2 regions of the Paraclostridium sordellii genome follow, and region 2 is predicted to be linked to the other one. Evidence: riboswitches for the same ligand, from Rfam matches in the RefSeq annotation. Region 2 holds a riboswitch; the other holds the start of a gene.
What was found. Region 2 has a riboswitch for thiamine pyrophosphate ahead of ATCC9714_RS09250 (MTH1187 family thiamine-binding protein). Riboswitches for the same ligand answer to the same signal wherever they lie in the genome.
Positions count from the first base shown of each region.

Region 1: it holds a riboswitch for thiamine pyrophosphate, as region 2 does, so the genes downstream of both, thiD (bifunctional hydroxymethylpyrimidine kinase/phosphomethylpyrimidine kinase) here and ATCC9714_RS09250 (MTH1187 family thiamine-binding protein) in region 2, are expected to answer to the same signal.

Region 1 covers NZ_LN679998.1:850,497-861,238, reverse strand. The annotation lists gene thiT (energy-coupled thiamine transporter ThiT) at 1-352, opposite strand, end outside; gene tenA (thiaminase II) at 352-1,026, opposite strand; gene thiM (hydroxyethylthiazole kinase) at 1,026-1,811, opposite strand; gene thiD (bifunctional hydroxymethylpyrimidine kinase/phosphomethylpyrimidine kinase) at 1,841-2,644, opposite strand; TPP riboswitch at 2,749-2,852, opposite strand; gene ATCC9714_RS04170 (dicarboxylate/amino acid:cation symporter) at 2,956-4,212, opposite strand; gene ATCC9714_RS04165 (SH3 domain-containing protein) at 4,566-5,525, opposite strand; gene ATCC9714_RS04160 (PspC domain-containing protein) at 5,943-6,125, opposite strand; gene ATCC9714_RS04155 (MazG-like family protein) at 6,339-6,656, opposite strand; gene ATCC9714_RS04150 (APC family permease) at 6,782-8,236, opposite strand; gene ATCC9714_RS04145 (hypothetical protein) at 8,656-8,841, opposite strand; gene ATCC9714_RS04140 (ABC transporter substrate-binding protein) at 9,200-10,742, shown strand, end outside.
Region 2 covers NZ_LN679998.1:1,932,872-1,943,613, forward strand. The annotation lists gene codA (cytosine deaminase) at 1-598, opposite strand, end outside; gene ATCC9714_RS09235 (ABC transporter ATP-binding protein) at 717-1,436, opposite strand; gene ATCC9714_RS09240 (ABC transporter substrate-binding protein) at 1,417-2,412, opposite strand; gene ATCC9714_RS09245 (ABC transporter permease) at 2,430-3,191, opposite strand; gene ATCC9714_RS09250 (MTH1187 family thiamine-binding protein) at 3,166-3,456, opposite strand; TPP riboswitch at 3,563-3,663, opposite strand; gene ATCC9714_RS09255 (TatD family hydrolase) at 3,714-4,463, opposite strand; gene ATCC9714_RS09260 (deoxycytidylate deaminase) at 4,621-5,157, shown strand; gene surE (5'/3'-nucleotidase SurE) at 5,233-6,000, opposite strand; gene ATCC9714_RS09270 (MurR/RpiR family transcriptional regulator) at 5,993-6,865, opposite strand; gene gltS (sodium/glutamate symporter) at 6,988-8,214, opposite strand; gene ATCC9714_RS09280 (2-oxoacid:acceptor oxidoreductase family protein) at 8,389-8,928, opposite strand; gene ATCC9714_RS09285 (2-oxoacid:ferredoxin oxidoreductase subunit beta) at 8,948-9,760, opposite strand; gene ATCC9714_RS09290 (2-oxoacid:acceptor oxidoreductase subunit alpha) at 9,742-10,742, opposite strand, start outside.

The DNA.
Region 1 (10,742 bases), 1.1 Mb from region 2:
CTCCTGCTAGTCCAAGTGCCATAGTAGATAATAAATAATCTAGTATAAACTGTGCTGGATGAACTACATATACGCCATTTAACAGTTTTAATAATCCAAACACTAATCCCCCTGTAACACCTGCACATCTTCCATATAATATAGCTAATAGCATAGGAGGCAACATAGAAAATAATGTGATTCCTCCACCTTGTGGATATTTTATAAATTGTATCATATACAATATAAAAGATATTGCACTAAACATAGCTATTACAACTATTTCCTTTGTCGTAAACTTAGTTTTGTTTATATCTTTTATATAAACCCAAAATAATCCTATACTTATAAGAATTATTAATATACTTGTCATTAAATACTCGCCTCTTTTACTTTTTCATATGCCATATTCCAAAAATCTAATTCATATAAGCTAGATTTTATAAATATTTCTGTAAGTTTTTTCATTTCCTCTTCACTTAAATTACTACATAAATTGTTTGTATAATCTAACCATTCTTTTAATAATTCATCAAATTCATTATCTGCATACATTTTTATCCAATCTTTATAATAGTTTGTATCTAAAGTATCTTTGTATGTTTCATATAAGTAATGTCCTATATAGTTATAACTCCAGTTACAAGGTAGAGTTGCCATTACTATTTCTTTTACTCCACCTGTTAAAGCTACTGCTTGCATATAACTTGTATAACTACTTGAAACCATTTCAAGTTCACACTTTTCTGCTTCTACTGGCGGTATATCTAGTTTTTTCATATAATCTATGTGTATAGCAGCTTCATCTTCCATTGACCCTTTTGCCGCCCTATTAAAAAACTTCATTTCCTTAATAGTTGCTGATTTTACTATTCCCATTGCAAATACCTTTGAGAACTCTTTTAAATATAAATAATCTTGTATAAGATAGCTTTTAAATTTTTCTTTTGGTAATGTTCCTTCTCCTATTTCCTTTACAAAAGGATGATTTAAGTAGCTTTCCCATATATCTTTAACTTCATCGAATAAATAATCTGTAAACTTCACTAAAGCACCTCCACCCTAGAGAATTTATTTAATGTTTCTTTATTTAAGCTATATATATTATCCATTAAACTTACCTTAAAGCTTCCAATCCCTATGTTGTCTTTATCTGCTAGTTCTCCACATAAGCTCATTGTAAGAATACCCATACTAGCCGATTCTAATTTATTTTCACTAATTCCTAAGTAACTTCCTATTAAACTAGCACTCATACATCCTGTTCCTGTTATACTTTTTAGTTTTGAAGATCCATTGTCAATCTTTATAACTTTTTCTCCATCAGTTATAACATCAATCTTTCCTGTTGAAGCTACTACACATTCTAATTTTTTAGCTACTTTTTTTATTATGTCATCTATATTTTCATCTTCTTCAAAAGAATCTACACCTTTTCCCTTTACATCAAATCCACCTATGTATTTTATCTCTGATGCATTTCCTTTTATAACATCAAACTTAACTTCGTTTAATAACTTTTCTACTAATAAGGCTCTCGATTTAGTAGCAAATACACCTACTGGATCTAATACAACTGGTTTATTAAATTTATTAGCAATTTTTCCAGCCTTTAAAAATAATTCTGTATGTGATGAATTCATTGTTCCTATATTTATAACAACACAACTTGCAATTGGAATTATCTCTTCGATTTCTTCATAAGAATAACTCATAAGCGGACTTGCACCTAAAGCAAGTGTTATATTTGCACAATCGTTTATAGTTACTTCATTTGTATAATGAAGTACTAATGGATTAACCTCTCTTACTTTACTTAATAAATTAAACATATTTTATCTCCCCCGTTTACCTTAGTTTATTATTTATTTAAATCAAATTTATAGAAATGATGTACAGGCCCTACACCTTTGCCTATGTCAAAACTATATTTTATTGCATTTGTTATATATTTTTTAGCTTCCAAAACCGCTTCCTTAACATCTAATCCTAGTGCTAAGTATGCAGTTATAGCAGAAGATAATGTACAACCTGTCCCATGAGTATTTTTCATATCTAATCTTTCACTCTTATAAGTTTCAAAAGTATCTTTTCCAATTAAAACATCTATTGCATCTCCATCTAAATGACCACCTTTCATAAGAACATAATTAGGTCCTAATCCTAAAATCTTTTCTCCAACTAATTTCATATCATCTAGATTATTTATTTTAATTCCTGCTATTTCTTCTGCTTCTAGTGTATTAGGTGTTAATATGTACGCTTTAGGTATAAGATACTTAACTAAGTTCTCTTTAGCTTCTGGCTTTAAAAGTGAATATCCACTTTTAGAAATCATAACTGGATCTACTACTAGATTTTTAGGATTATACTTACCTAGAGTATCAACTATAACTCTTATTATTTCCGGACTTGATACCATACCTATTTTTACGGCTTTAGGTGGTATATCATCAAATACAACCTCTATTTGCTTTTTAATTATTTCCTTACTTAAGTCTTCTACTAAAAATACTCCTTGTGTACTTTGAGCTGTAATAGCAGTTATAACACTCATTCCATAGGTTCCTATAGCACTGAAGGTTTTTAAGTCAGCTTGAATCCCAGCTCCTCCTGATGAATCAGAACCTGCTATTGTAAGAGTTGGTATTTTGTATTTTTCCATTTTGTAGTCCCCCTTATAGTTCTTGTAAGTTTCATTTAATAACAAAAGGCCATATTCCTATGTAGGAATATGGCCTTAAATTTCTATGCAAATAAATTTCATTTGTATATTAAGTAAAGCTTTCCTACGCTGGCATTATCCAGATCAGGTTTGAGGGTTAATGAATAAAAATTCATCTCTCAGCCATAAGGCACCCCTAGCTATTCATTTTAGATTACAATTTTATTATAGCTTAGTTTATACATATGTCAACAAAAAGTTTATATAAAAAACACCCCCTCAATATTTTATATTGAGGGGGTGTTTTTTTATTAAGCTACTTCTACTTCTCTTATAGAATCTTCTTCAAATTCCTTTTCACTACTTGCAACAACTAATGTGCAAGTGTTGTCTCCCATTACGTTTACTGTTGTTCTAAACATATCTATTATTCTTTCAACTCCCATTATAAGTCCGATTCCTTCAAGTGGAAGTCCTACTGATTGAAGAACCATAGATAGCATTATCATTCCGACTCCCGGAACACCTGCTGTTCCAACTGATGCTAATGTTGCTGTTAACACTATTGTTAACATATCATTTATTCCTAAGTTAACTCCATAAACTTGAGCTATAAATAATGCTGCTACACCTTGCATTATAGCTGTTCCGTCCATATTTATAGTAGCTCCCATAGGTATAGTAAACGAACGTATACTCTTGCTTACACCCATTTCTTCCATAAGCTCTAAACTTACTGGTACAGATGCATTGCTTGAAGCTGTTGAAAAAGTAACTGCTGCTACTTTAGTGAACTTACGAGCAAAATCTATAAAACTAAATTTAGTAAATATTTTAAGTGAACCTCCATAAACTACAACAACATGTATTAAAAGCCCAAATAAAACTACTAATATATACTTAACTAATGAACCGATAGCTTGTGTACCAACTGTTGCGAAAGTATTTGTTATAAGAGCAAATACTCCAAATGGAGCAAAATTCATTATAACGCCAACCATCTTCATACAAACTTCATTTGCACTTTCAAATATATTTTTTAAAGGTTGAGCTTTTTGACCAACTAAACTCATTGAAATTCCTGTAAGCATTGCAAAGAATATTATTTGTAACATTTCTCCTTTTACAAAAGATTCTATTGGGTTTGAAGGAATTATGTTTAATACTATTTCCGATAAAGACTGATTTTTAGCTATTGTGGTACTTTGAGATGCAACTGTTCCTAAATCAAGTCCTGCACCAGGCTTTAACATTGCTCCTAAAGCTAAAGATACGCATATAGCAAGAGCTGTAGTTGTTAAATAAAATCCCATAGTTTTAAATCCGATTCTTCCAAGTTTCTTTATATCTTCCATTGCAGATACTCCACAAACTAAAGATACAAATACCAAAGGCACTACCATCATCTTTATAGCTTTTGTAAATCCACTTCCGATAACATTTATAAATCCACCTAATAATAAAGTATCTTTTATATATCCTCCTGGCATTTTACTAAGAATTATACCAAATAACATACCTAAAAATAGTCCGATTAAAATTTTGCTAGTTAATCCAAGTTTCCTCATATTTTATGTCCTCCGTCTCTTTATTATATTTATATTATACATTAAAACCCGCATTTTGTGTAATTTTTTAAAGTTTTATATAATTTATAAAGCTTTTTTCTTAATTTTTTTAAGTATTTTCCTATCAGACTTTATTTTATTCTTCATTATCACTTTATTACCTTATATAATTTTTTAAATTTACTGAAAAAACTTAAATATCAAACTATTACTAGTATTTTTTTATTATAGTTCATAGGATAACGATTATTTGGTTTTATTTGCAAAAATAAAAAACGGTATTAAGTAAAATTACTTAATACCGTTTTATTTAAAATCATCCCTTAAACCTTTAGATCAATTTCTGTTTTTAATTATCCTAATATTTGTATTTCTATATTTTGTCTACCAAAGCTGTTACACTCAGCTTCACTATTCATGAATATATCTATTTTATTACCTTTTATAGCTCCTCCACAGTCTTCTGCTGTAAATACCATATCAAACTTAGGTATATATACTTTTGTTCCATAAGGTATTACTGAAGGGTCTACTGCTATTGTTCCCCACTTTGGAGTTGTTCCTGTAGCAGTTATTGTATGTCCTGCATATGCAGTTGCATTAACAGTCATTAAACGACCTGTATTATTGTTGTTAGAAGCTGTTGTTTCCTCTTTTTGAGTATTTTCTTCAGGCTTAGTAGCTGTATTATTTTGACTTGTTTCAGATACTGCTGTATCATTTTTTTGCTCAACAGTATTATTTGCAGTATTTTCACTTACAGCTGCAGCTTTAACTTCTTTAACCTCTTTATTATTTTGAGATTTTTTACTTACTTGTTGCTTTTTAGCTTGCTCATTTGCTTGAGATTCTGTTAATACATAATCTCCAGAAATCCAACCTTCTTGGTTATCATCTAATTTTATTTTATACCAGTTATCTTGATCTTCTAATATTTCAACAACTGTATTATTATCTAATAATCCTATTTTATCGTTTTCTACAGATGGTCCTTTTCTTACATTTAATTTAGTTGCAGTTACTGTACCTTTTTCTTTAGCAGTGTAATCCCCATTTACCCAGCCTTCTTCTCCATTTGAAAGCTTAACTTTGTTCCATCCATTGTTAGACTCTAATATTTCAACAACCATTCCTCTATCTAATGATCCCACTCTATCATTTTCTACAGATGGTCCTTTTCTTACGTTTAATGATTGTGCAGTTACTATTTCTTTTTCTGCTGCGTATATATTATTTGTTGATGCATATAAACCACCAACTACCAATCCTAATGCTAATACCAATGATTTTTGTGCTCTTTTATTCATACTCATAAAATTCCTCCCTATTTAACCAAATAAAATTATATATTATTAATTATATTGTTTTGTCTTATCCATATTTTTTAACTTTGTTACTTTTTCGTAACTATTTTCAAGTTGTTATTAATGGTAATACATTTTTGTTTGTTTGTAAACACCTAAAGCACAAAAAAACTTAAAAGGGTTACAAAAGAGTTACAATTTGTTACAAGCTCAATACATTGGAATTTCAGAGTTTTATAAATAGTTATATATATAAATTTAAATCAAAAAATTTTTTTAATTTTTTGTAATCTTTATAGTTTTGTAACTTTTTCATATAAAATTTTAATAAAAGCATTAAAAAAGGCTATACAAAGATAATATCATCAGGATAAATATCAACCCTAATTAAAATACTATTTTTATATAACCTCTTATATGTTTAATTTATTTTCTAGGCATAAGAAACAAAAGTGCTATGTAAAATGCTACAGACCCTCCGCCTAATATTACAAATATGACAAACACTATTCTAAGCGTTGTAGAGTTAAATCCAAAAAACTCAGATATTCCTCCACAAACTCCACCTAATACCGAGTCTGATTCAGATAGATACATTTTTCTTTCCATAACTCATCTCCAATCTACTTTATACTTTTATAAATATATTTTGACAATATGCATATTGATACCTTTATTTTTTTAATTTATTATGCATATTATGAAGATTTATTTAATAAGTATATATAGTATTACTTTATAGAAATGAGTTTATCTATCTAAAATACTATTAAACTTTGTAATATTTATGTTAATTACTATAATTATGTGTATACTTAGTTTTTAAGATTGGCATTTTTCTTTCCACTTTGATAGTTTCTTATCATATATTTTTTTTACTTCTTCTAAATCTACATTATTTTCACAACTTTGACTTATTATTGAACTAGCTACTATTATTACATCTAGACACTCTTCAACTACATCTTCTTTAGTTTTATTTTTATATTCACATCCACAAGCCTTTGAGTAGCTTAAAACAGCTTGTGATACTTCTCCTACTTCTTCAGAAAGCTTTAAAGTTCTTTCTACTAATGTTTTTTTATCAAGCTTTGTTAGGCTTTCTATTTCTTTAAAATTTACTAATGAATCATTTTTCATAAATATACCTCTTTCTTATTAAACAAGTTGTTAATTTAAATATTAATAATTATAGATTACAATATTTTATTAATTTATAAAACACATAAAAAAAATGAGTGAAGAATTCTTCACTCATTTATATGTTAACTAGCTTGTTTATTTTCACTGTTTCCATTAGTTTTCTTAGCTATAACAGGTAGTATTAATCCTATTCCCATTAATACTAATGGAGTTATAACATTTAGTGAAACTCTAAATATCCACTCAGAGCTAAATGCAGCTACATCTGTTGGGAACATACCCATTATACATGCAAATGCAGTAAACCCAAAACACCAAGCTCCTACTATAAATCCAAACTTATTACTTTTTATAAACTTATACTCTGTTTTAAACTTGCTACTCATCTTCTTAAGACCCATGTAAGCTAAGAATACCCATAGGTATCTCATTGGCATTACAACTGAGTTTAATTTTAGTAACCAGTTGAATAATTCATTAGTATTACCTATACCTAATGCAGGAACTACTATTAAAGTAGAAACTAATATAGCAGTCATTATATATCCATTAACTAAAACACCATTTTTATTTGTTTTAGATAAAGCTTTAGGTATAAAGTTAGAATCAGCTTCACCTAATAGTACTCTAAGTGGTGCATCTATTGAAAATACTAATGCAGATAATTGAGCAGCAGTATTAGCTAAAGCATAAACTATAACAAATAAGCTACCTAATCCATAGTGTTCTCCAAGTAATTGGAATGCATAGTATTGACCATTCATCATTAAATCTTCTGGTATAGCATTTGCATTAAACATCATACCCATAGCAATAGATCCTAAAAGCGCACATACTGCAACCATTCCAGCTAATACTAACATTCCTTTAGGGAAGTTCTTAGATGGATTCTTTGTATTGTTTACATATGGAGCTATTTTTTCACATCCTCCAACTGCAAATACTAACATTGATAAAGTTGTTAAGTATGCAAAATCAAACTTAGGAACAAATGATTTAACTGTTATATCTGGTGTTGCAACATGACCTGTTATTGCAGGAGCTGCTAACCCTAATACTATATATAGTAATGACATTATAAACATTGACATACCAGCTATATTACCTATAACTTTTAATACTTTTACCCCTTTAGTTGATATATATAAGAATACTAAAAATACCGCTAAAACCATTGATTGTAATATTAAAGGGTTTAAAGCTTTTAAAACTTCTGCTAATTCTCCTGATGGACTTATAGCCCAAGAAAGTGCTATTAATAAAGCTTGTGGCTTTTGAGCCAAGTAAGGAACGTGTACAACCCAGTATGTCCATCCTGCCATAAATGCAAGCATCGGTGTTGTAGTTGATCTTATCCAAGCTGATACTCCACCTTGTGAATCCTTAAATGCAGATCCTAACTCTCCTACCATTAAAGCGTATGGTACAAAGTATAGTGCTATCATAAATATCCATGAAAATACTACTGTAAGTCCTTGATTTGCAAAGTTGTTTACAACATTTCCAAATCCCCATACCATGACAAATCCCATTAAAGCTATATTTTGCCACGTTAAATTTCTGTTTTGATCAGACATTGCTGTTCTCCTCCCGAAAAATTTGTATAATTACGTTTTCTATTATATATTTTTAAAACTCATTGTCAACAGCATTTCATCGAATCGTTTTCATAAATATTCTTAAATTTTCTGACAATTAACTGATAATCAGTCTTTTTTTATCAAAAATGCAAGTTCTATATTTGGAAAATTTTCACTATTGAGGTAAATTTAAATAATTGAATACTGTCATTAAAATAACAATTGAAATTTTTTTGAACTTTTATTAAAAATACCTTTCACTTTTTTAAATTAATTTTTTAATTAAATTTTTTCAATTAATTTTTTATATTTTTATAAATTTATATTTTTAATTATTTTTGTATAGATTTATTAAAATAATACTTAAGTAAATAAATAAAAAACATTAGTTTAATAAACTAATGTTTTTTATTTATTTACTTAAAGTTTTCTATATGCTCTTGTAACTTTTGAGCTTGTAACCCTTCAACCTTAGCAAACTCTCTAAAGCATTTACTTAGTTCCTTATCTTCTATTACATCAGCATATGCCATAAAATCTCTAACTTTCTCTTGAGTATCTAGTAATGCTTTTTTTAGACAATCTTGTGTATTCATTTCCATACTATCACCTCATTAAATAATTTTTTTATTATTATTCCTCTATTAAAAAATTATTATTCAGTTATAATTCAAAGTAAGATTTTATTATTGAGTCAAAAGGATTATTTTTTCTTTATTAAAAAATATTTTTCTCAATTGCTAATTTTATTTACCATTGCTATACTCATAGTATATATATTAATTCATTCGTAAAATTTTTTTATCAATTTTAAAAAACATATTTTTAACAATATATCATAACACTTAATTTTATTTAGCTAATCTTAAATTTAACTTATCCGAATTTTTTAATCATAAATAATTTCTTTAGTTTATCCTTATTATTTTTAATAATTAATATATTGGGGGGAATCTTTTTATGGTATTAAGAAAAAAACTTGCTTTATTATTTGCTCTATCATCATCTGGTATATTGGCATTAACAGGTTGTTCTAACACTGGTTCATCAGGCGGTAACTCAGGCTCTTCAAAGTCTGCAGATCCATATGCAGTTTTAGCAAATGAAAATGCTAGAAAGGCAATAGTTATGTCTATTGATACACCTCAAATTTCCGATGTTATATTAAATAATGGTTCTAAATCAGTTTCATTTGTTACTCCTGAGTCATTAGCTTTTACAAAAGAAGGTAAAGATTATAGAGAAGTAGCTGGTGATATGGGTTATAAACCAAATGATGAAGAAGCTAAAAAAGCTTGGGAAAAAGCTAAAGAAGAATTAGGCTTTGACAATGTAACAATCGAACTTTTATCTTATGAGGGAGAAGCTGGAAGAAAAACAGCAGAATTTATACAGTCAGAGCTTAACTCTAATTTAGAAGGAATCAACGTTGAAATAAAACAACAACCTTTAAAACAAAAACTAGAGTTGGCAACTAAAGGAGATTATCATATAGACTTAAATGGTTGGTCTGCTGATTATCCTGATCCACTAACATTTTTAGACATATTCACATCTCAAGGAATGTATGCTCAAAGATTGTCTTATTCTAATACTGAATACGATAAGTTAATAGAAGAAGCTAAGAATGCTGAAACTCCAGAGGAAAGTTTTAAGAAGTATGGAGAAGCTGAAAAGTTATTCTTAGATGAAGCTTATGCAGCTCCACTTTATCAAACGGGTAGTTCGTTACTTCAAAAGGATTATGTTAAAGATATAGTTAGATACACTTACGGTTCTCCTGCCTCATATAAATGGGCTGATGTTGATAAAGCTAATAAGGAATTAAACTTAACTTTAGCTGGAGATATTCCTACATTAGATGTTAGTAAAGCATCTGATATGGATTCTTTTTATATGATAACAAATACTATGGAAGGTCTTACAAGAGTTGATGCTAAAGGTGTAGCTACTCCTGCTATGGCTGAAAGTTGGGAGCAATCAGAAGATGGTAAAACTTGGACTTTCAAAATAAGAAAAGATGCTAAATGGTCTAATGGTGATCCTGTTACTGCAAAAGACTTTGAGTATTCTTGGAAGAGAACTTTAAATCCTGAAACAGCTTCTCAATATGGATATGTTATGTATGATATAGAAGGTGCTAGTGATTATAATAATGGAAAAGTTGATAATGCAGATAATGTTGGGGTTAAAGCATTAGACGATAATACACTACAAGTTAAATTAAATAGACGTGTTAATTATTTTGACCAACTTATGTCTTTCTGTGTATTCTTCCCTCAAAATCAAAAATTTGTAGAAGCTCAACCTGATAAGATTGGGACTACTGCTGAAAATACAGTTTATAATGGACCATTTACAATGTCTACATGGAAAATGGATGACCTTTGTGTATTAAGTAAAAATGATAACTATTGGGATAAAGATACTGTTAAGTTAAATAAAGTTAATCTAAAAGTTGTTAAAGATCCAAATGCTGCAATAAACTTATATGAGACAGGCG
Region 2 (10,742 bases):
TAACTGATTTTTCACCAAATTCTCTAGTATATTCAAAATGTGGAATTGCGCCAACAACATCAGCCCCCATTTTTAGAGCTTCTTCAACTAATTCATCTCCACCTTTATATGCATACATCCCTTCTTGAGGAAAAGCTATTATCTGCATATCAACAATTTCTTTTAATTCTTCTTTTAATTCTAGCATAGACTTAAGAGCTGTTAATTTTTTATCAGTTACATCAACATGTGTTCTTATATGTTGTATACCTGTAGTAATCTGCTTTTTTAATGCTATTTTAGCTCTTTCCTTTACCTCATCTTTGTTTAAATTATTTTTAGACTCCGACCATCTTTGTATACCTTCGAATAATGTTCCTGATGAGTTTGTAGCCCCTGGAGTATGTGCAGTATATACATAATCTAAATGTATATGAGGTTCTACATAAGGCGGTATAGTCAAATTTTTATTTAAATCAATAACTTCTATATCGTTATTATTTTCATCTATACATTTTAATTCATTTTCTATCTTTTCTATAATTCCATCAACTACCAATATATCTTTTAACTCTGCTTGCCCTCTTAGCTTTGCATTTTTAAAAAGGATTTTCGACATAATTCCTCCTTTATACGTTTTTCTCTAGATAATACCATTAAAAATAATTATAGTCATTGTATTTTAGATACAATTTTTTCTATTTTTTTTAGTATATTCAATACAAAATAAGCCTACTTTAAAGTAGACTTATTATTTCTTTTTTTAGATTTATGTAATTTTCATTTCCAAAATCATAATTTGTATCTTTTAAATTAAATTCTTTTTTTATCTTTGCTGGTTTATCTGACAATAAATATATTCTATTAGATAACTTTATAGCTTCATCTATATCATGTGTAATTAAAAGTATAGTAGAGTTAAACTTTCCTTTAACATTTATTAGCCATTCCTGCATTTTAGACTTTGTTATTGAGTCTAAAGCCGCAAAAGGTTCATCTAGAAGCATTAAATCTTTACTATTTATAAAAGTTCTTAAAAAGTTAACTCGCTGTCTCATTCCCCCAGATAATTCACTTGGATAATTATATTCGTATCCCTCTAGCCCAAATTCTTCAAAATATTTTTTTACTCTTTCTCTTGCTCTTATTTTTTTTTCATTATTTATTAATAATGGTAATGAAACATTATCTATAATATTTTTATATGGAAGTAGTAAATCTTTTTGTTGCATATAACTAATTTTTCCATTTATAACTATCTTTCCACTATATTCATTGCTCAATCCTGTTATTATATTGAATAAGGTGCTCTTTCCACTCCCACTAGGTCCTAATATCGATATAATTTCTCCTTCATCTACATGTAAGCTTATATCTTCTATAATTTTACTTTCACCATATTTTTTACTAATATTATCAATAATTAACTTTTGTTTATTATTTGGGTAAGAATTCATTTGTATATGCATCACTTGGCTTTAAATCCTTTTCTATAAGTTTATATTCTTTTAAAAATTCAGTATAATTATTCCATACACTATCTTTCATTTCTCCCCATTTACTAGCATCTGATTTATACTGTTTAGATAAGAATTTTTGACTTTCAATAGCCAAATTTTCATTTATTTCTGGTGAATACTTTAGAAGTATTTTCGCAGACTCCTCTGGATGATTTATAGAATATTCATATCCCTTACTTGTAGCATTTATAAATTTCCTAACAGTTTCTGGTTTTTCTTTTATTAATTTTTCATTACTTATTATTAAAGGTGTGTAATAATCTAATCTTTTATCTAAATCTTTAAGTGGTATGTAATTTAAGTCTATACCTTTTTGTTTTGCTTCTATTCCTGTCCATCCTTCAAATATCCACATTAAATCTATATTTTTATTTACAGCAGTAAAAAAATCATCTTCTCCTACATTTACAACCTCTAAATTGGAAAATTTTTTATTTTCCTTTTTCATTACTGAATCTAGTATTGCATCTTCAGATGGAGAACCCCAGCCCCCATAAACTTTATTTTCAAAATCTTTTGGTGAAGTAATATTTTTTTCTTTAGGTGATGCAAATCCAGATGTATTATGTTGTAAAATAGTTGCTACAGCCTTTATAGGTAATGGATCTTTACTAGTTTTAGCAAATGTAACTTCTTCTTGATAACTTATACCAAAATCAGCCTTTCCTGTAGCAACTAGTGTAGATGCACCTCCCTCTGATGGTTGTACAATTTCTACATTAAGTCCTTCATCTTTAAAGTAACCTTTTTCTAGTGCAACATATAAACCTGTATGATTAGTATTTGGAGTCCAATCAAGTACCATAGTTATATCTTTGTCCTTGCTCTCTTTTTTTTCGCTTGTACATCCTGTAAACATACTAATACTAACTATCCCCATTATAGTTAAAGAAATTAACTTTTTTAATTTCATACATTATCCTCCTGATATTAAGTGTGCTTTATTACAATCTTTTTAACTACTTGTGTTATCCCTACAAAAATTAAGCTAAATAAAATAACTATTATAGTGGATGCAAAAACTTTATCTAATGCATAAGAACTTTTAGCTTTTACCATATATACTCCTAATCCTTTAGTTCCACCTAACCATTCAGCAACAGTGGCAGCCACAACCATATATGTTGCTGAAATTTTTATTCCAGAGAACAAGTTTTCCAAGCTCATGGGAAATTTTAAGTGAATAAAAGTTTGTAATTTATTACTATTCATAGTTCTAAATAAATTTATATAATCTTTATCTACATTTTCAAATCCATCAACTAAACTTACAAATATAGGGAAAAAACAAGTTAATGAAACCATTAAAATTTTAGGTAGTGTATCAAAGCCAAACCATATTACCAACAAAGGTGCAATAGTTATTGTAGGTATAGTTTGTGAAACTACTAAAATTGGATAAAAACATTTTTTTAATATTGGCAAAAAATCCATTAATATTCCTATACATATAGCTATTATTAATGCTAAAACAAAACCTACTATAGATTCATATAATGTCACAAAACTATTTGAAATTAAATTTTGATAATCATCAAAAAATATTTGTATTATATCTATAGGGCTAGGTAGTATGTATTGAGGTACCTCTTTAATATCTACATACAATTGCCATATAATAACTAATATCAAAAAAGTTATTATTGAGTAGATATATTCATTTTTTCTACCTATGATTTTTAAGCTTTTCATTAATCGTTATGCCTCCATGCTTTTCGTCAATTCTAAAAGTTGTTATAACTCTTTCACATCCAAGTTTAAATGGAGCTTTATGTACTTTTTTTAAAATATCAAAAACATCATCAAAATTTCCCTCTATCGTTGTTGAGTTTGCACCTATCTCATATTTTAGTCCACTATGTTTTATAATCTCTATACAATAATCAACTACCTTATACATCTCCTCCTCTCCTTTATTTGGTCTTAGTGGTATCACAGCTATATCAGCTATTACCATATTTATCACCCCTTTTTATTATTTTATTACCTATTTTATAATTCCCAATATAAAAAGCCTTCTCCGAATGGAAAAGGCTTTTTTAGGTCTTAATTGAAAATAAAAATATTTTAATTACAATATCTTCCCTACGTTGGCATTATCCAAATCAGGTTAAGGGTCGAGATCTTATCTCCTCTCAGCAAAATAGCTCCCCTATTTTTTAATTTTATATTCTTAATTATACTATATTTTTAATTTTTGACAACGTTTTTATTTTAAATTTTCGATTTAATTATTTTATTTAGATGATTTTGACAATTATTTTTAAATTCACAGATATTAATTTTTTTTATTCTGCATATATCTTCGTATACGTTCATTATTTTTTTAGGCATACCCCATTCTCCGCTTATCCACTGTAATGCTGTTGGTCCATCAGTTTCAGCCAGTAAATTTTCAGTTGGTATTAAGTTAACTATTTCTCTACTTTTTTCTGAGTATTTTAAATCTATACTAGCAGTAAATAAACAATTTAAATCTATTAATTTTTTTAATACATTTATATCTCCACTATACCAATGAATTATAGTTTGAGTAGAAATATCATATTTTTTTATTAATTCTAATACAAGCTCTTCTGCTCCTTTTGTATGTACATTTATATATTTACTGTATTTTCTAGCTTGAATTAGAAAATATTCAAATACTTTAATTTGACTTTTATATGTATTTTTATCTTCAATCCAATAAAAGTCTAATCCTATCTCTCCAATTAGCTGACTGTCTTTTATCAAAGAATCATATTTATCTATATTTTCTCTATTTTCATGGGCTTTATTAGGATGTATTCCAAATATAGGTACTATATATTTGCTTAATTTACTTAACTCCTTATTGTATAAGTAGCTTTTTTCATCCATTGAACAAGCTAATATAGTAATTTTATTATTCTCAATTTCATAAATTATCTTATTGATGTCTTCTTTATCATAAAAATCTAGATGATTATGAAAGTCTATATACATTTTTCCTCCTATTTTTATTTATTTTTTATAAATACTAACACAAATATTTATATTAAATCAAATTTATTTAGTATACTAAACTTAGCTATGATTGATACGAATTTAAATATATAGTATTATAATATAAATATATACTATGAAATTTTGGAGGATTACTATGAGAATTTTATTTACTCAATGGGCTATGAATATAGCAGAGGAAACAAAGGTTAGAAGTACTTGTGTTTCTAGACAAGTAGGTGCTGTAATTTGTAAGGATAAGCAAATCATTAGCACTGGTTATAATGGTGCTCCTTCAGGTGCTATACACTGTTCTGATATTGGTTATTGTGAAAGAAGAAAAAGAAATATACCATCAGGTCAAGGACTTGAGTTATGTAGGGCTGGACATGCAGAGGCAAATGCAATTATACAATGTGCTAAAAATGGAACTAGTTGTAATGGAGCTGTTTTATATGTAACTACTCAGCCTTGTGTATTTTGCTGTATTTCAATAATACAAGCTGGAATTAAAAAGGTAGTCTTTAAAGGTGAGTACCCTACAGGCTTAGGTTTACAATTATTAGAAGAGTCTGGAGTTGAATATATAAAATATGAAGATGAGTTGGAAAATGAAAGAAAAGCTACAGAGTTAAAAAAGTTAAACGAATCTAAAAGAATTGAAGAATTTTTAGCAACTCCAAAAAAATATTAATTTTTGATTTATAAATATATTAATTTATTTTTCTGATTAAATTATAAAAATAGGTATATAATTATATACCTATTTTTATAAATCTAATTCTTCTAATATTTTTAATTTTTCCATATTAGTCATGTCTATATTTATTGGTGTTATTGATATATATCCCTCTTCAACTGCTGATATATCACTTATTTCTTCTTGTTCTAAAATTTTTACCCTTCCCCCAATCCATACATATCTCTTTCCATGTGGACTTAATCTTTCATCTATATCATTTTCATATTGTCTTATTCCCAATTTAGTCATTTTAAATCCTTTTATATCTCTATTAGGCATGTTTACATTTAGTATACAATCTTCAAATATACTCATATTTCTTTCTAATTTTTTAACTAGTTTAACTATAAATTCTGAGGCTTTCTTATAATCGTCTTTGTAAATATTATAGGAATCATAAGATATAGCAATAGACGGTTTATTTTGTATTAACCCTTCTATTGCAGCTGATACAGTACCTGAATATATTACATCTGTTCCTAAATTAGGACCATTATTAATCCCACTTAAAACTAAATCAATTTCTACATCCTTTAAAATTGATTCTATTCCAACTTTTACACAATCTGCTGGCGTTCCACTTATGGAATATGCTATAATTCCTTTTTCTATATTTTCTTCTTTTATCATTATAGGATCGTGAATTGTTATTGCATGCCCTGTTGCACTTCTTTGAGTATCCGGAGCAACTACATAAACATTTCCAATTTCTTTAAAAGCTTTTGCAAGTTCTAAAATCCCACAAGCGTAAATTCCATCATCATTTGTAACCAGTATATTTATAGGTTTACTCATAAACTCCATACCTTTCCCAGATTTTTTCTAAATCATCAAAATAAGATTTTATATCTTCTTTTTCTTTCATTCCTATAGATACTATAAGAGCATTACAAAGACTTAGCGCCGGAACTAATGAATCTACAAAAGACGCCATATTACTTTTAACTAAAAGAGTTGTATCTGATATAGTTGCTATTGGTGCAAATAAACTATCTGTTATTGATATAACATGTGCTCCCTTAGCTTTAGCGTATTCTACAATTTGATGACTTCTTTTTGAATATCTAGGGAAACTGATGGCAACTACTACATCTTCATCAGTAACTCTTACTACTTGCTCAAATGCATCTCCCATATCCATTCTTATTATATGAACATTATCTAGTATAATATCTAAATAAAACCCTAGATATTGAGCTATACTAAATGAACTTCTCATTCCTAATATATAAATTTTTCTTGCATTAAGAAGTTTATCTGATGCTTGTTGAAAAACTTCTTCATTTAAATCTTCTAATGTATGTTTTATGTTATCTATGTCACTTTTTAATACCTTATTTAAGATCTTACAATCATCTGAATATTCTTGATTCATTTCTACTCTCTGCACTGTAGTTAACTTATTTTTTATAAGTTCTTGAAGGGCATCTTGAAGTTTTGGATATCCTGTAAATCCTAAAGCGTTTGCAAATCTAACTACAGTAGATTCACTAACACCTACTTCTTCCCCAAGCTTTGAAGCTGTCATAAATGCTACTTTGTCGTAGTTTGATATTAAATATTGTGCTATAAGTTTTTGACCTTTACTAAGTCTTGTATACTGCTTTTGAATATCGTCTATTAACTGTTTGCTATCTTTAAAATCTTTAGTTTCGTTCATTTTTATCTCCTCATAATTACTAATGATTTATATTTAAATATTAAGCATCTTCTTTTAATTTCATATATACAATTCTATTATATCATTTTTTGTGTTAAATTTTAAATAAGTTATAAATTTTTTTATCCTAATAAATTAATAAATGTAGTTATAGTAGCAGAATTAAAAAACTCTATAAATAATGCTCCCACCAATGGTAGTATAAAAAATGCATTTGTTGATGGTCCATACTTACTTGTTATAGATTCCATGTTAGCAATACCATTAGGAGTTGCCCCCATTCCAAATCCACAGTGCCCTGCTGCAAGAATAGCTGCCGTATAATCTTTTCCCATAACCTTAAAAGTTATAAAATAAGCAAATAAAATCATTATTATAGTTTGCACTCCAAGCACGATAATTATAGGTATAGCTAAATCTATAAGTTCCCATAATTTTAAACTGCACATAGCCATTGATAAAAAAAGCGATAAACATATAGAACCAATTGTAGACAATTCTTTCTCAGAAGTTTCCCAAATTCCTTTTATATCTGAAAAATTCCTCATTATTGCAGCAATTATCATAGCTCCTATATACTCAGGTATTGTTATTTTTAATAATGAGAATATAGACGAAATTATAGTTCCCAACCCCATAGCAACTACAATTTGAATTACTGAATTTGTTAACTTAATTTCTGATAACTCACCTTTTGTAATTCCAAGACAAGTTCCATCTCCTTCTAAGCTAAGTTCTAAAATATTATTATTTCTATCTGACTCACATTCATCTGAAGATAAATTATATTTTTCAATTAGTCTTTTCCCAAGCGGACCACCTATTATACTTCCTGATACTAATCCAAATGTAGCACATGCCATTGAAATACTAAGAGCTCCATTTAATCCACTACTTTCTATTACTGGTCCAAATGCCCCTGATGCTCCATGTCCTCCCGTCATAGACACAGAACCGGCTATTAATCCTAAAAGAGGATTGACACCTATTGCCTTAGCTGACAATACCCCAACTATATTTTGAGTTAAGACTAATAAAACTGCAACAACTAAAAATTTAAGAACTTTTGATCCTCCTTTTTTTAAAATGCTTATGCTTGCAGTAAATCCCACTGTTGTAAAAAAAGCTGTCATAAGTATATTTTGTAAGGTTGTATCAAAATTTATATATAATAAATTACTTTTTCTTAATAAAAATGATATAATTGCAAAGGAAAATCCTCCAACAACTGGCGCAGGAATGCAATACTTTTTAAATATATTAACTCTTTCTTTTATAAAGGAACCTATGATTAAAACAATTGTAGTGAAAGCAATGCTTTGAATCATACTTAAATTAACTTCAAACATAACACTACTACCCCCTTTAAATTGAATTTTATTTTTAAGTTTTTTCTTTTAACTTTATTTTCTGAAAATTAAAACCAAAAAAATTTTTCATATTTTAAATTGAATTATATACTTAATCTAAAATATGAAATTTAATAATTTGATTTAAAAGAGAAAGGATTTATCCTTTCTCTTTTAATAAGCTAAATTAACTAGAGAGTGACCTAGTTTAAAAGCTTGTTCATTTAATTTTTCAGTTCCTTTTGGAACTCTTCCCAGAATTGCCCTTTTTAACATATCATTATCTATTTCATCTATTAGTTCACCTATAACTCCTAAAGCTACTATATTTGCAACCATTTCTTTTCCTAAATTAGTTTTACTGCTTTCTATTATTGGAACCTTAATTATTTCTACACCATCAGATTTAAATCCTTTTTCATTCACAATAGAATCTATTATTATAGTTCCATCCTTCTTAACCGTATTTGAATATTCTTCAAATGATTTCTGAGTTAAACAAAGTAATAAATCAGCTTTCCTAGCTTTAGGAAAGTTTATTTCCCCATCACTTATTATCACTTCTGCTTTGCTTGCTCCACCTCTAGCCTCTGGTCCATAAGATTGAGTTTGAACTGAGTTTAAATTAGAAAGTATTGCTCCTTCTGCAAGTATTATTCCTGCTAAAATAAGTCCTTGTCCCCCAGATCCACTAAGCCTTATTTCTTTTCTCATATCAATATCTCCCCTATATTTACTTAAATCTATTTATTATTTTCTGATACTCATCTGTATATTCTGGCATTTTTATATCCTTAAATATCCCATAAAATTCTTTATTTTCAAGTTTTTCACTTGGCAGCTTATCTCTAAGAGAAACATCCACATAATTATCTTTTATTAAATTCATAAGTCCTACGGCAGAACCTTTTTTATTCTTTCGTCCGTAATAAGTAGGGCATATACTTATTCCTTCTAAAACAGAAAATCCCTTATGACTTATACCTTTTTTTATATAATCTATCATTTGCTTTGCATGGTATGCAGTCCCTCTTGCAACAAAGGTAGCACCTGCTCCTATTGATAATTCACATATATCAAATGGTTTGTCTATATTTCCATAAGGAGCTGTTGTAGCAAGATCATTAGTTTTAGTAGTTGGAGAAAATTGACCTCCTGTCATACCATATATATTATTGTTAAAAACTATTGTAGTTATATCTATGTTTCTTCTACATGCATGAATTAAATGATTTCCACCTATAGCTGTACAGTCACCATCTCCAGTAACTACTATTACATGCATATCTGGGTTTGCAAATTTAACTCCTGTTGCAAATGGAATAGCTCTACCATGAGTAGTATGTAAAGTATTGAAGTCTAAATATCCCGAAGCTCTTGATGAGCACCCAATCCCTGATACTATACAAACATTATTTTTATCTAGGCCTAATTCTTCTATTGCAACTGCTATAGATCTCATAAGAATTCCATGACCACACCCAGGGCACCATATATGAGGCAACCTTTCTGATCTAAAGTTATTTTCTATAACGCTACTTGGCATTTTCCCACCTCCATAACTTTTTCGATTATATCATCAGGTGTTATAATTTCTCCATTATATTTATTGATTCCTATTATATTACAACTACTATCACATACTCTTTGAACTTCTAGAACCATTTGCCCATAATTTAATTCTGGTACATATATGTTTTTAGATTTACTACTTAATTCTTTTACCCTGTCTTCTGGGAATGGCCAAACTGTTTTTACCGTAAATAACCCAGCTTTTATTCCCTGCTCTCTTAAGTAATCTACTGCATCTTTTGTGCATCTACTCATACAACCAAAAGTTATAAATAACTCTTCACAATCTTCTACTTTGTATTCATCATAAATTAATATATCATCTAAATTTTTATTTATTTTATCCATAAGTCTATCCATTAAAATTTGAGTTTGTTTTGTGCTATTTGTTGGGAATCCTGTTTCATCGTGCATAAGGCCTGTTACATGATATCTGTATCCATCTGAGAAGTTTGCCATAGGTGGTACTAGAGTTGATTGATCATAAATTTTATAGTCTTTTTTATCTATATTAATTTTCATTCTTTCATATATCTCTAACTCATTTGATTGAGGTATTTCTACTTTTTCTCTCATATGACCTATAACTTCATCTAAAAGTAAAATTACAGGTGTTCTATACTTTTCTGAAAAATTAAATGCCTTTACTGTTAAATCAAAAGTATCTCTTACAGTCGTTGGTGATAAAGCTATTATTGGATGGTCTCCATGAGTTCCCCACTTTGCTTGCATTAGATCGCCTTGAGCTGGAGAAGTTGGTAAACCAGTACTTGGTCCACATCTTTGTACATTTACTATTACGCATGGAATTTCTGCAAGTGCTGCATATCCAATATTTTCTTGTTTTAAAGAAAATCCAGGTCCACTAGTTGCTGTCATTGACTTAAGTCCTGTTAAAGATGCTCCTATAGTTGCAGCCATTGATGCTATCTCATCTTCCATCTGAATAAACTTCC